Regions from separate parts of the Alteromonas sp. ABH4_457 genome, predicted to be linked through region 2. Evidence: predicted binding sites of a transcription regulator. Region 2 holds the regulator's gene; the other holds the start of a gene.
What was found. The regulator sigma-54, encoded in region 2, starts transcription at its own class of promoters, with help from an activator protein. The targets are predictions, from matches to a motif close to GTTGGCACGNNNNTNGNNT.
Positions count from the first base shown of each region.

Region 1: a site for sigma-54 is predicted at 3,269-3,287, ahead of ACXAGR_RS14975 (EF-hand domain-containing protein). Genes of this name have one in related genera too.

Region 1 is NZ_JBSWXN010000005.1:497,386-502,198, forward strand. It holds gene ACXAGR_RS14960 (ATP-binding SpoIIE family protein phosphatase) at 1-507, shown strand, start outside; gene ACXAGR_RS14965 (tellurite resistance TerB family protein) at 601-1,047, shown strand; gene ACXAGR_RS14970 (putative bifunctional diguanylate cyclase/phosphodiesterase) at 1,113-3,173, shown strand; gene ACXAGR_RS14975 (EF-hand domain-containing protein) at 3,374-3,646, shown strand; gene ACXAGR_RS14980 (sensor histidine kinase) at 3,745-4,813, shown strand, end outside.
Region 2 is NZ_JBSWXN010000008.1:354,087-358,899, reverse strand. It holds gene lptC (LPS export ABC transporter periplasmic protein LptC) at 1-309, shown strand, start outside; gene lptA (lipopolysaccharide transport periplasmic protein LptA) at 278-847, shown strand; gene lptB (LPS export ABC transporter ATP-binding protein) at 853-1,578, shown strand; gene ACXAGR_RS21505 (RNA polymerase factor sigma-54) at 1,674-3,158, shown strand; gene hpf (ribosome hibernation promoting factor) at 3,191-3,478, shown strand; gene ptsN (PTS IIA-like nitrogen regulatory protein PtsN) at 3,487-3,930, shown strand; gene rapZ (RNase adapter RapZ) at 3,977-4,813, shown strand, end outside.

The DNA.
Region 1 (4,813 bases), on a different contig from region 2:
ACAGTGAAAAATGACTTTACCCTCAATGAGCTGCCTTACAGCATCAGTCTGTCTCTCAGCGGGGCAGAGCTTAAAAATCAGCATATCGTACCGTCGCTTATCGAAATGATTAATTCACAACCCGGTATGACGTTACTGCGATCAGATCTATACACTGTACTTTCGGAGATGTTTAATAACGCACTCGAGCATGGCATTCTGAAACTGGACTCTGCGTTAAAGTCCTCACCGGACGGCTTTCTGGAATATTATCAGGCGCGGGAAATCAGGCTTAAACAACTGCAGGAAGGCTCGGTCAGCTTTTTAATTCAGTTTCTGCCCAAAGATGCTGCACTGGATATCACAATCAGCGATTCCGGAGAGGGTTTTGATTATACAGCGCCGGCAAATACTGGTGAAGACAACAGTTTTGGCCGGGGACTGACACTACTCAACGAGCTTTGTGAGCAGGTGACTTACTCAGGTAACGGCAACACACTGAAGGTCCGGTTGTCTGTTGACCGGTAATTTATCGCCGGCGCTTGATTGCTTATCTCACGGGGTGAAACATTCTGGTTGAAAACGCGTATAAACAGTTAAACGTCCAAACCGGAATATCACATGTTAAAAGCCGTACTTGATTTGTTCAGGGATAACCCGTCAGACAAACCGCAAACCCATACAACAGAACTGGCCACCGCCGTGTTGCTGAGTGAAATTATTCGCGCAGATCGCGAAGCAGACCCCAGGGAACTTGAGGCATACCGCGCCTTGCTGGAAAGGCAGTTTTCTCTGGATACTGATGAGCTGAACGCATTAATGAACGAAGGTCAGACGTCGGCAGAAGAAGCGGTCGATATGGTGCAGTTCACACATGTTATTAATCAAAAGTGTAATATTGATGAAAAGCAGGCTATTCTAACGGGCTTATGGGAAGTGGCCTATGCCGATAAAAATATTGCTCCTGTTGAAGAGCATACCATCAGACGTATAGCCGACTTATTACATTTACCTCACAGCCAGTTTATTAAAACAAAGCTTTCCGTTACGGAACAGTCTGCCGGTTGAGCAGTTTGCATAGCTGAGTCGTCCGACTGGTGTAAACAATCAGGCAGGTTAGTTTGTTCCGGTCCATGAAGTTGCCGTTGACGTTGCTGATATCCACAGCGGTAGCGGCGTCAGTAATCGTTGTCTACATCGTGTCGCTGAACGCGCAGCAAGCCCGTGTTACCTCCATGCAGCAGGAGCAGTTGTCAGCACTCGTGCAGAATGTTGCGGCCCGCCTGGAGCCGGCGCAGGATAACCGTGACATCGATGGCGAAGTAGCACGAAAGGAACTTGCTCTGCAGTTATCACACCGTCAGGTCACTGCGGCTTTCGTATTTGATTTAAGAAAAAACCTCATCACCTCTTCGGTTAAACAGAATAACCTGGCCAGTGACTCCTTTGCTGCCACATTGCCAGCCGGCATTCAGGCGGCTGACGGACTTATGTATGCCGTAGCCAATATCGGTAAAGAGCCTTATCTGACTGGCAAAGTGGTGATGGTCAGTGATATGAACGGGCTGCTGGCGCAGTCGCAGAAGACATTATTTTTCTCTGTCATTCCCTGGCTTGCCGGCACCATCTTTCTCACCGTGATTGTCGCGCTGCTGGTAAGCCGCAGATTGCTCAGACCCCTGCAGGCCCTGATCGAATTTACCCGTGATATCGCCAGAGACAAAGACTACTCAAAGCGATTTTCTGATAAACATAATCACGAGGTCGCCAGGCTGGGCACCAGTATCAACAGTTTTCTCGATACAATCGAAGTCGAACTGATCATCAATAAAGAACAGAACGATACGCTGGTGGAACAGCAGCAAACAATGATGCGGCTGGCGAATTACGACAGCCTCACAGGACTCCCTAACCGGCAATTCGTGGTGGATAACCTCAGGCTTGAGCTGGCCCGTGTAAGACGCACCAAAGATGATTTGGCACTGGTTTTCTTTGATCTCGACGGATTCAAAGGGATTAATGACTCGCTGGGACATGAAACCGGTGATCTGATCCTGATAGAAGTGGCGGACCGTGTCGTGAACCTGTTGCGGGAAGGCGATTTAATTGCACGGCTGGGCGGTGATGAATTTATTATTGTGCCTGACAGGGACGTGTCGGATGCAAGCCTGAAAAACCTGGCAGATAAACTGGTCAGCGCATTCACCGACCCCTTCATGCTGAGAGGTCTGGCGTTGACCGTTGGTGTCAGTGTAGGGATTGCCAGAGCCAGTGATGCGGAGTACGAGCTCAGTCAGTTAATGAGTAATGCTGACCTTGCCATGTACCGATCTAAAGCGAAAGGACGCGGGACTTACACATTATTCACCATTGATATGGTTGAATCGTACAAGCGTAAAATGTCTATTGCTAACAGCATTGACGGTGCCATCCGGCAGGATGAATTTCTGGTTTACTATCAGCCCAAAATTAGTCAGCAGGGTGAAATTATCGGCCTTGAAGCGCTCATACGCTGGCAGCACCCTGAATTTGGTCTGGTGATGCCGTCAGAGTTTATTCCCATTGCAGAGCAGGGTGGTAAAATATCGGCCATCACCCAGTGGATGATTGAACGGGTATGTATGGAACTGCCCGATCTGCAAATGCTGATCTCCCGTAAATTTAAAGTCGCAATCAATCTGTCCGGCCACGATTTACGCCACACCGGCTTGTTCGACGATATCTACGGGTTATTTGAACGTTATCAGGTGAATCCTGAGTATTTCGAATTTGAAGTCACCGAATCCGCCTATCTGGAAAACTTTGCTTTTGCTGATAAGTTCTTCAAGCGTCTCAGCAATCTCGGTTGTGCTATTTCTCTGGATGATTTTGGTACCGGTTATTCATCGTTAAGTTACCTCACGCAAATCACCATCGATACGCTTAAGGTTGATCGTCAGTTTATCCGTGAACTGGACACCTCTGAGCGCTCACGGCTGGTAACCGGTACCATCATTGATCTGGCTAAACGACTGGCACTAACCGTATGTGCCGAAGGTATAGAGCACCCCGGTCAATGGGCGTATCTGATTGAGCATGGCTGTGATCATGTTCAGGGATACTTGTTCAGCAAGCCTGTACCCCTCTCCAAACTGCTGACTATTGACCAAAATTATCTGCATTTATTAAATGCTCCGGATGCGGCGCAGGGATAAAAATTTGCGCCGCCAGTGTAGATAATTTGCAACACCTGCAACTTCTTATTCGTAGTGTTAAACCGCAAGTTACTGATTTTGTTGGTTAATGGTATTTTGGCACTACTTGTGCAATCTCCTGTTTAACGTGAGCTTCTGTATAACCGGACGGGTCTCAGTCCTTTACATCCGCTCACAACCCGCGAGCACAGGAGGTTGTTATGAAGCGAATTGAGAAAGTATTTTTATTGTTATTTACCATTATTGCTGTTCAGGCTATCGCTGTTGCAGAGGCCAATGCCGGTGAAGCATGGATGTCTGAACTGGATGAAGATCAGGACGGTTATATCTCACTTAAAGAGGCTGTTGCTGATACCCGTTTGTTACGTCTTTTCAGTCGCATTGACGATAATGCAGATGGTCAGTTGAGCATTGACGAGCTGAAAGCCAGCGAGGAAGTAGAACTACTCAGCATGCGCGCATCTGCTAAATAATCTTTTTAACGATGGCACAGGGTATTTGGTGCCATCATCTATTGCGGCATTGAAAGGGGTATGCGATCCTGAAAAACCGGACTTTATTTAGTGATCGAATTTTGCGAGTTGGTTCCCTCAGACAACTTACGTTAGGTAGTTTTTTACTTGCGCTGGTTCCCCTTATAGCACTGCTTTGGCAAAGCCAGAGCGATCTTGCCAAAGTCAGCAGGATGACCACCAAAGAGACACGTTTCGTCGTGACGGTCGTGGGTTACCTGCAAAATCTGGACGGTGCTGCCATAGATCTGGAACGTACCCTCCGTCAGTACGCCATTATCCAGAACGCCACCGTCGCTGATTTAACTGACAATGCAATTGCTCAGTTTGCCAGCGCGCAAAGCAAGCTCTGCGGTATCGTTCCGGCGAGTGAAAATTGCGGGCTGCTGAAAAAGCAAATTGAGCAATTACGAAATTTCCGCACTATTAACGATCAGCTTTTACTGAATGCGTATCTCGCTTCATTAAGTAACGGTGTTACAGCCATCCGTAAAGACGTGGACAAGGCTATTCAAACCCGTCTGGCTGTGCAGCAGGAAGACATGACTGATATGCAGGCCAAGCAGGCATGGTCGACGGCGCTGCTGGTCAGTGTGTCATTGTTGCTGATTTTGCTCGGCAGCCAGTTGATTGTGAATCCGGTGCGCAAGCTCAAGCAAATCATTCAGATCCTCGCCCATCAGCGTGGTGAGCTGCCGCCATTGTCTACGAAGGCGCCCTACGAATTAATTGGGGTAGAAAGAGATCTTCATTGGCTGGCGGAACGTTTACAGCAGCTTGAACATATACGCACTGCGCTTTTGCGACATGCCGCCCACGAACTTAAAACGCCGCTGGCAAGCATTAAAGAAGGGTGTAGTTTGCTTTCTGAGAATGTTGTCGGTGAGCTGAATCCCCAGCAGGTTGAAGTACTGTCTTTGCTCAGTTCCAGTACCCAGCGCCTGAATACGCTGGTAGAAAAGCTGCTGGATTACAACCTGCTTCTGCAGCAGGCTGAACCCAAATTTACGGACATCAATCCGCAGGATCCGGTCAGAGATTGTATCGAAGATTACGCTCTGGCACTGCAGGACCGTGAGGTTACTGTGGATGTAACAGTAGAAACCATTAGTGTCGACGAGGAGTTGT
Region 2 (4,813 bases):
GTCTATGTGAATGATGACGAGGCCCCATGGCAAGTCACCGCTGATGAAGGCACACTCTACAACGATGACCTGATCCAGCTGGAAGACAATGTGCTGATAAAAAGCCTGAACCCTGAAGAGTTTATCCAGACCATCACAACCAATTTTATTAAGGTGAATCTGGATGACAAAACCATGACTTCAGACCAGCCGGTAGATATACGCGGTGTACAGACCATCATTAAAAGTAACGGTTTCAATGCAAACCTGCGTACCCAACAATATGAGTTAATTGATCATGTGCAGACAATTTATTCCCCGGGCAGTTAGCCTTTTCGCAGCAATAGCGCTGCTTGCTGCTGCCGGTGAGGCAATGGCCGGCTCCGGTGATTTTGAAAAGCCTATTACCGTGGATGCTAAGTCACAGTTTATTGACGGTAAAAAGAAGAAATCGGTTTTTAAAGACGATGTGAAGATTACCCAGGGTTCACTCATCATTGCCGCAGATGAAGTTGAAGCCATCGCCAGTGAAGGCGAAGGGAAAGAGGTTTTTATTGCCCGCGGAAAACCAGCCACTTATTCTCAAACGCTGGATGACGGCGCAAAAGTAAAAGCCAGCGCAAATGAAATTCGCTACGAAGTAGCCAAACAACTTATTTCCTTGCAAGGTGATGCGAAAATCCAGCAAGATACCAGCATGGTCCAGGGAGATAGCATCACCTATGACATGTCAAAAGAGCAACTTCTGGCAACCGGCGGTGAAAGTAACAGCAACGGCCGGGTAACCACGGTTTTCCGTCCTGACACAGTTAAAGAGCTGAAGGAAGAGAACAAGACTTCAGACAGCAACGAAAACGAGGGTAACTGAGTTACATGGCAACCCTGAGTGCGACTCACCTGGCAAAGTCGTATAAATCACGCCAGGTCGTCCGTGACGTTAGTTTATCGGTTTCTACCGGACAGATAGTAGGTCTGCTGGGTCCTAACGGTGCAGGTAAAACCACAACGTTTTACATGATTGTCGGTCTTGTGCCACTGGACAAAGGCAAAATCCTCATTGATGAGCAGGAGCTGACGCACCAGCCAATGCACGAACGTGCCCGCCGGGGAATTGGCTATTTACCCCAGGAGGCATCCATTTTCCGCAAGCTGACCGTACATGAAAACATCATGGCGATATTACAGACGCGTAAAGACTTAAAAAGTCATCAACGTGAACAGGAAGCGGATGCACTACTTGATGAATTTAATATTAACCATATACGTAATAGTACAGGTATGAGTTTGTCGGGTGGCGAACGCCGCCGGGTTGAAATTGCCCGCGCACTGGCAGCCAATCCGCAATTTATTTTGCTCGATGAACCCTTCGCCGGAGTTGACCCGATTTCGGTTAATGATATAAAGAAGATCATTCAGCACTTACGGGACAGAGGTATCGGTATCCTCATCACCGACCACAATGTCAGGGAAACCCTTGATGTGTGTGAAGAGGCCTATATCGTCAGTCATGGAGAACTGATTGCTCAGGGCACCGCAGAACAGGTATTAAGTAATCAAAAAGTTCGTGATGTATACCTTGGTGAGCAATTCAGGCTATAGTTAAGATATCGGGATGAGCATTTAGCGGAGATTTCGCCACCGGCACTCACACCGCTACAACCGGATGTCCTTTTTAGAGTTTATATAAGACGTAGATGAAACCATCTTTACAGTTAAAATTTAGCCAACAACTAACAATGACGCCTCAGCTTCAGCAGGCGATCAAGCTATTGCAGTTGTCTACGCTGGACTTACAACAAGAAATTCAGGAAGCTCTCGATTCTAATCCTTTGCTGGAAGTCGACGACAGCTCCGACAACGATGTAATTGAGAAAAATAACATCGACAATGATGACAGCATGCAAGAGTCTGCAACAGCCTCATCTTCTGACAGCATGGATACCGGTGAAGCACTGGAAAAGAATGATTTACCGGATGAGCTGCCCATCGACAGTACCTGGGATGAGTACATTTCTGCGTCTTCTGCCCCCGCGCCCGGCCCTTCCGGGGGTGATGATGAACAAATCTTTCAGGGTGAAACCACCGAAAATATTCAGGACCATCTGCTGTGGCAAATGCGTCTGACACCTTTTTCTGACACAGACCGCGCCATCGCGCTGGCGATCATCGATTCCATTGATGAGTCCGGCTATCTAACGGTTACCGTTGACGACATTCTGCAAAGCGTAAACAGTGAAGATATGGAAGAGCCCGTAGAAGAAGATGAGGTTGAGTGCGTACTTAAACGTATTCAGCTATTTGATCCTCTCGGTTCCGGCTCCCGCACACCGCAGGAGTGCTTGTTAGTTCAGCTGGCGCAATTTGCACCGGAAACACCGTGGCTGGAAGAAGCCAAACTACTGCTCAGAGAGCATTCCGATCTGTTAGGCAGTAAAGATTACCGTACGTTAATGCGTAAAACCCGCCTGAAAGAAGATCAGTTACGGGAAGCGATGCGTTTGCTGCAAACGCTTAATCCCCGTCCGGGCAGTGCATTAATTACGAAAGAACCCGAATATGTCATTCCGGATGTATCGGTTGCGAAGAAAAATGGCCGTTGGGTTGTAGAATTAAACCCCGACAGCCTGCCTAAGCTCAGTGTTAATCAGCAGTATGCTGCAATGAGCCGTAAAGCAAGAAACAGCAGTGATTCACAATTTATCCGCTCTCACATGCAGGAAGCAAAATGGTTTATTAAGAGCCTTGAGAGCCGGAACGATACGCTGCTGAAAGTAGCAAATTGTATTGTTCAGCAACAGATGGGCTTTTTTGAGCATGGCCCTGAAATGATGAAACCAATGGTGCTGAATGATGTCGCAGAAATGGTAGATATGCACGAATCTACTATTTCCAGGGTAACAACGCAGAAGTACATGCACACGCCCCGTGGTATTTTCGAGTTGAAGTATTTCTTCTCCAGCCACGTTGCCACTGAATCAGGTGGTGAGTGTTCATCTACAGCGATTCGCGCCCTGATTAAAAAGCTGGTTGCCGCTGAAAAGCCAAGCAAGCCACTGAGTGACAGCAAGATTGCTTCGTTGTTGGCCGATCAAGGCATTATGGTTGCCCGGCGAACAATAGCAAAGTACCGGGAATCCTTGTCGATCCCGCCGTCTAACCAACGCAAAAGCCTTATCTAACTTAAGGCTGCTCAAAATAAGGAAGACGAAATATGCAAATCAACCTTTCTGGTCATCACATTGAGATCACTGATTCTTTGCGTAATTATGTCGATACTAAGTTCAGCAAACTGGAACGTCATTTTGACCACATATCAAATGTGCACGTTATTTTAAATGTTGAAAAGCTTAGCCAAAAAGCAGAAGCAACGGTTCATCTTAGCGGCGCGGAAGTCTTCGCCTCTTCCGAAAATCAGGACATGTATGCTGCCATTGACAGCATGGTCGATAAGCTCGACAGGCAGGTCCTGAAACACAAGGAAAAGCTTAAAAAGCACTAATTGAATTCATGGATATACAAGCCATAGTCAGCCTGGACCGCACCGAGTGTGCGGTCCAGTGCAATAGCAAAAAACGCATTCTCGAAATCATCAGCGGGATTGCAGCTAAAAATAACCCCGATGTTGATGAAGCCACCGTGTTAAGTAGCCTGCTGGCCCGTGAGCGAATGGGCAGCACAGGTATAGGTAACGGCATAGCCCTCCCCCACGGTCGCCTGGCCGGACTGGAAAATGTCATCGCCATCGTAGTTACCAGCACACCCGCCATCGATTTTGATGCTATCGACAACAAACCTGTGGATATTTTCTTTACTCTGCTTGTCCCTCAGGAACAAACCGAAGGACATTTACAAACTCTGGCCATGGTTGCCGGAAAACTCAGCGATAAAGAAACCATAAAAACTATCCGCAAAGCTCAGACAAGTGATGATATTATTCGCGCATTACAGTAACTTAGTGTAATACGCACCGACAACACGTGACTTCAGGAGAAACGGCGTGAAGTTAATCATCATCAGCGGACGTTCCGGTTCAGGAAAATCAGTAGCACTTCGTGCCCTTGAGGATCTGGGGTACTACTGCGTCGATAATATTCCGGTTAATCTGTTACCAGCCCTGACACACACTGTCGCCGATGAATACGAGCAGGTAGCTGTGAGTATTGATGTCAGAAACTTGCCTAAAGAGCCTTCTGAGCTGGTTGAAATTCTCGACTACCTGCCGGAGTCATGGACTGTCACCATCGTATATATTGACGCAAGTGACGATATGCTGGTGCGCCGGTTCAGCGAAACCCGGCGGTTACACCCGCTGGCCAAACTGAATAAGTCATTGTCAGATGCCATCCAGACAGAACGTGAACTGCTGGCGCCTGTAGCGGAAAGAGCGGATTTGAATATTGATACCGACTCTCTGAGCATCCACCAGCTGGCAGAATTAATCCGCGAGCGTATCCTCGGTAAGAAAAGCTCACGACTTGTTCTGGTATTTGAATCATTCGGCTTTAAACACGGTATTCCCAAAGATGCAGACTATGTATTTGACGCCCGTTTTCTGCCAAACCCTCACTGGGAGCCGGATTTAAAACATCTGACGGGCCTGGATACACCGGTTCAGGTTTTCCTCAGTTCCCAGCCTATAGTGACCAAATTTATCTGGCAGATTCAGAACCTCATCACGACCTGGTTGCCACACCTTGAACGGAACAACCGCAGTTATGTGACTGTCGCTATCGGATGTACCGGCGGACAGCACCGTTCAGTTTATGTAGCGGAATCACTGGCGAAAAACTTCCGGGAATCTCATCCTGATGTCCAGATCCGCCACAGGGAGCAA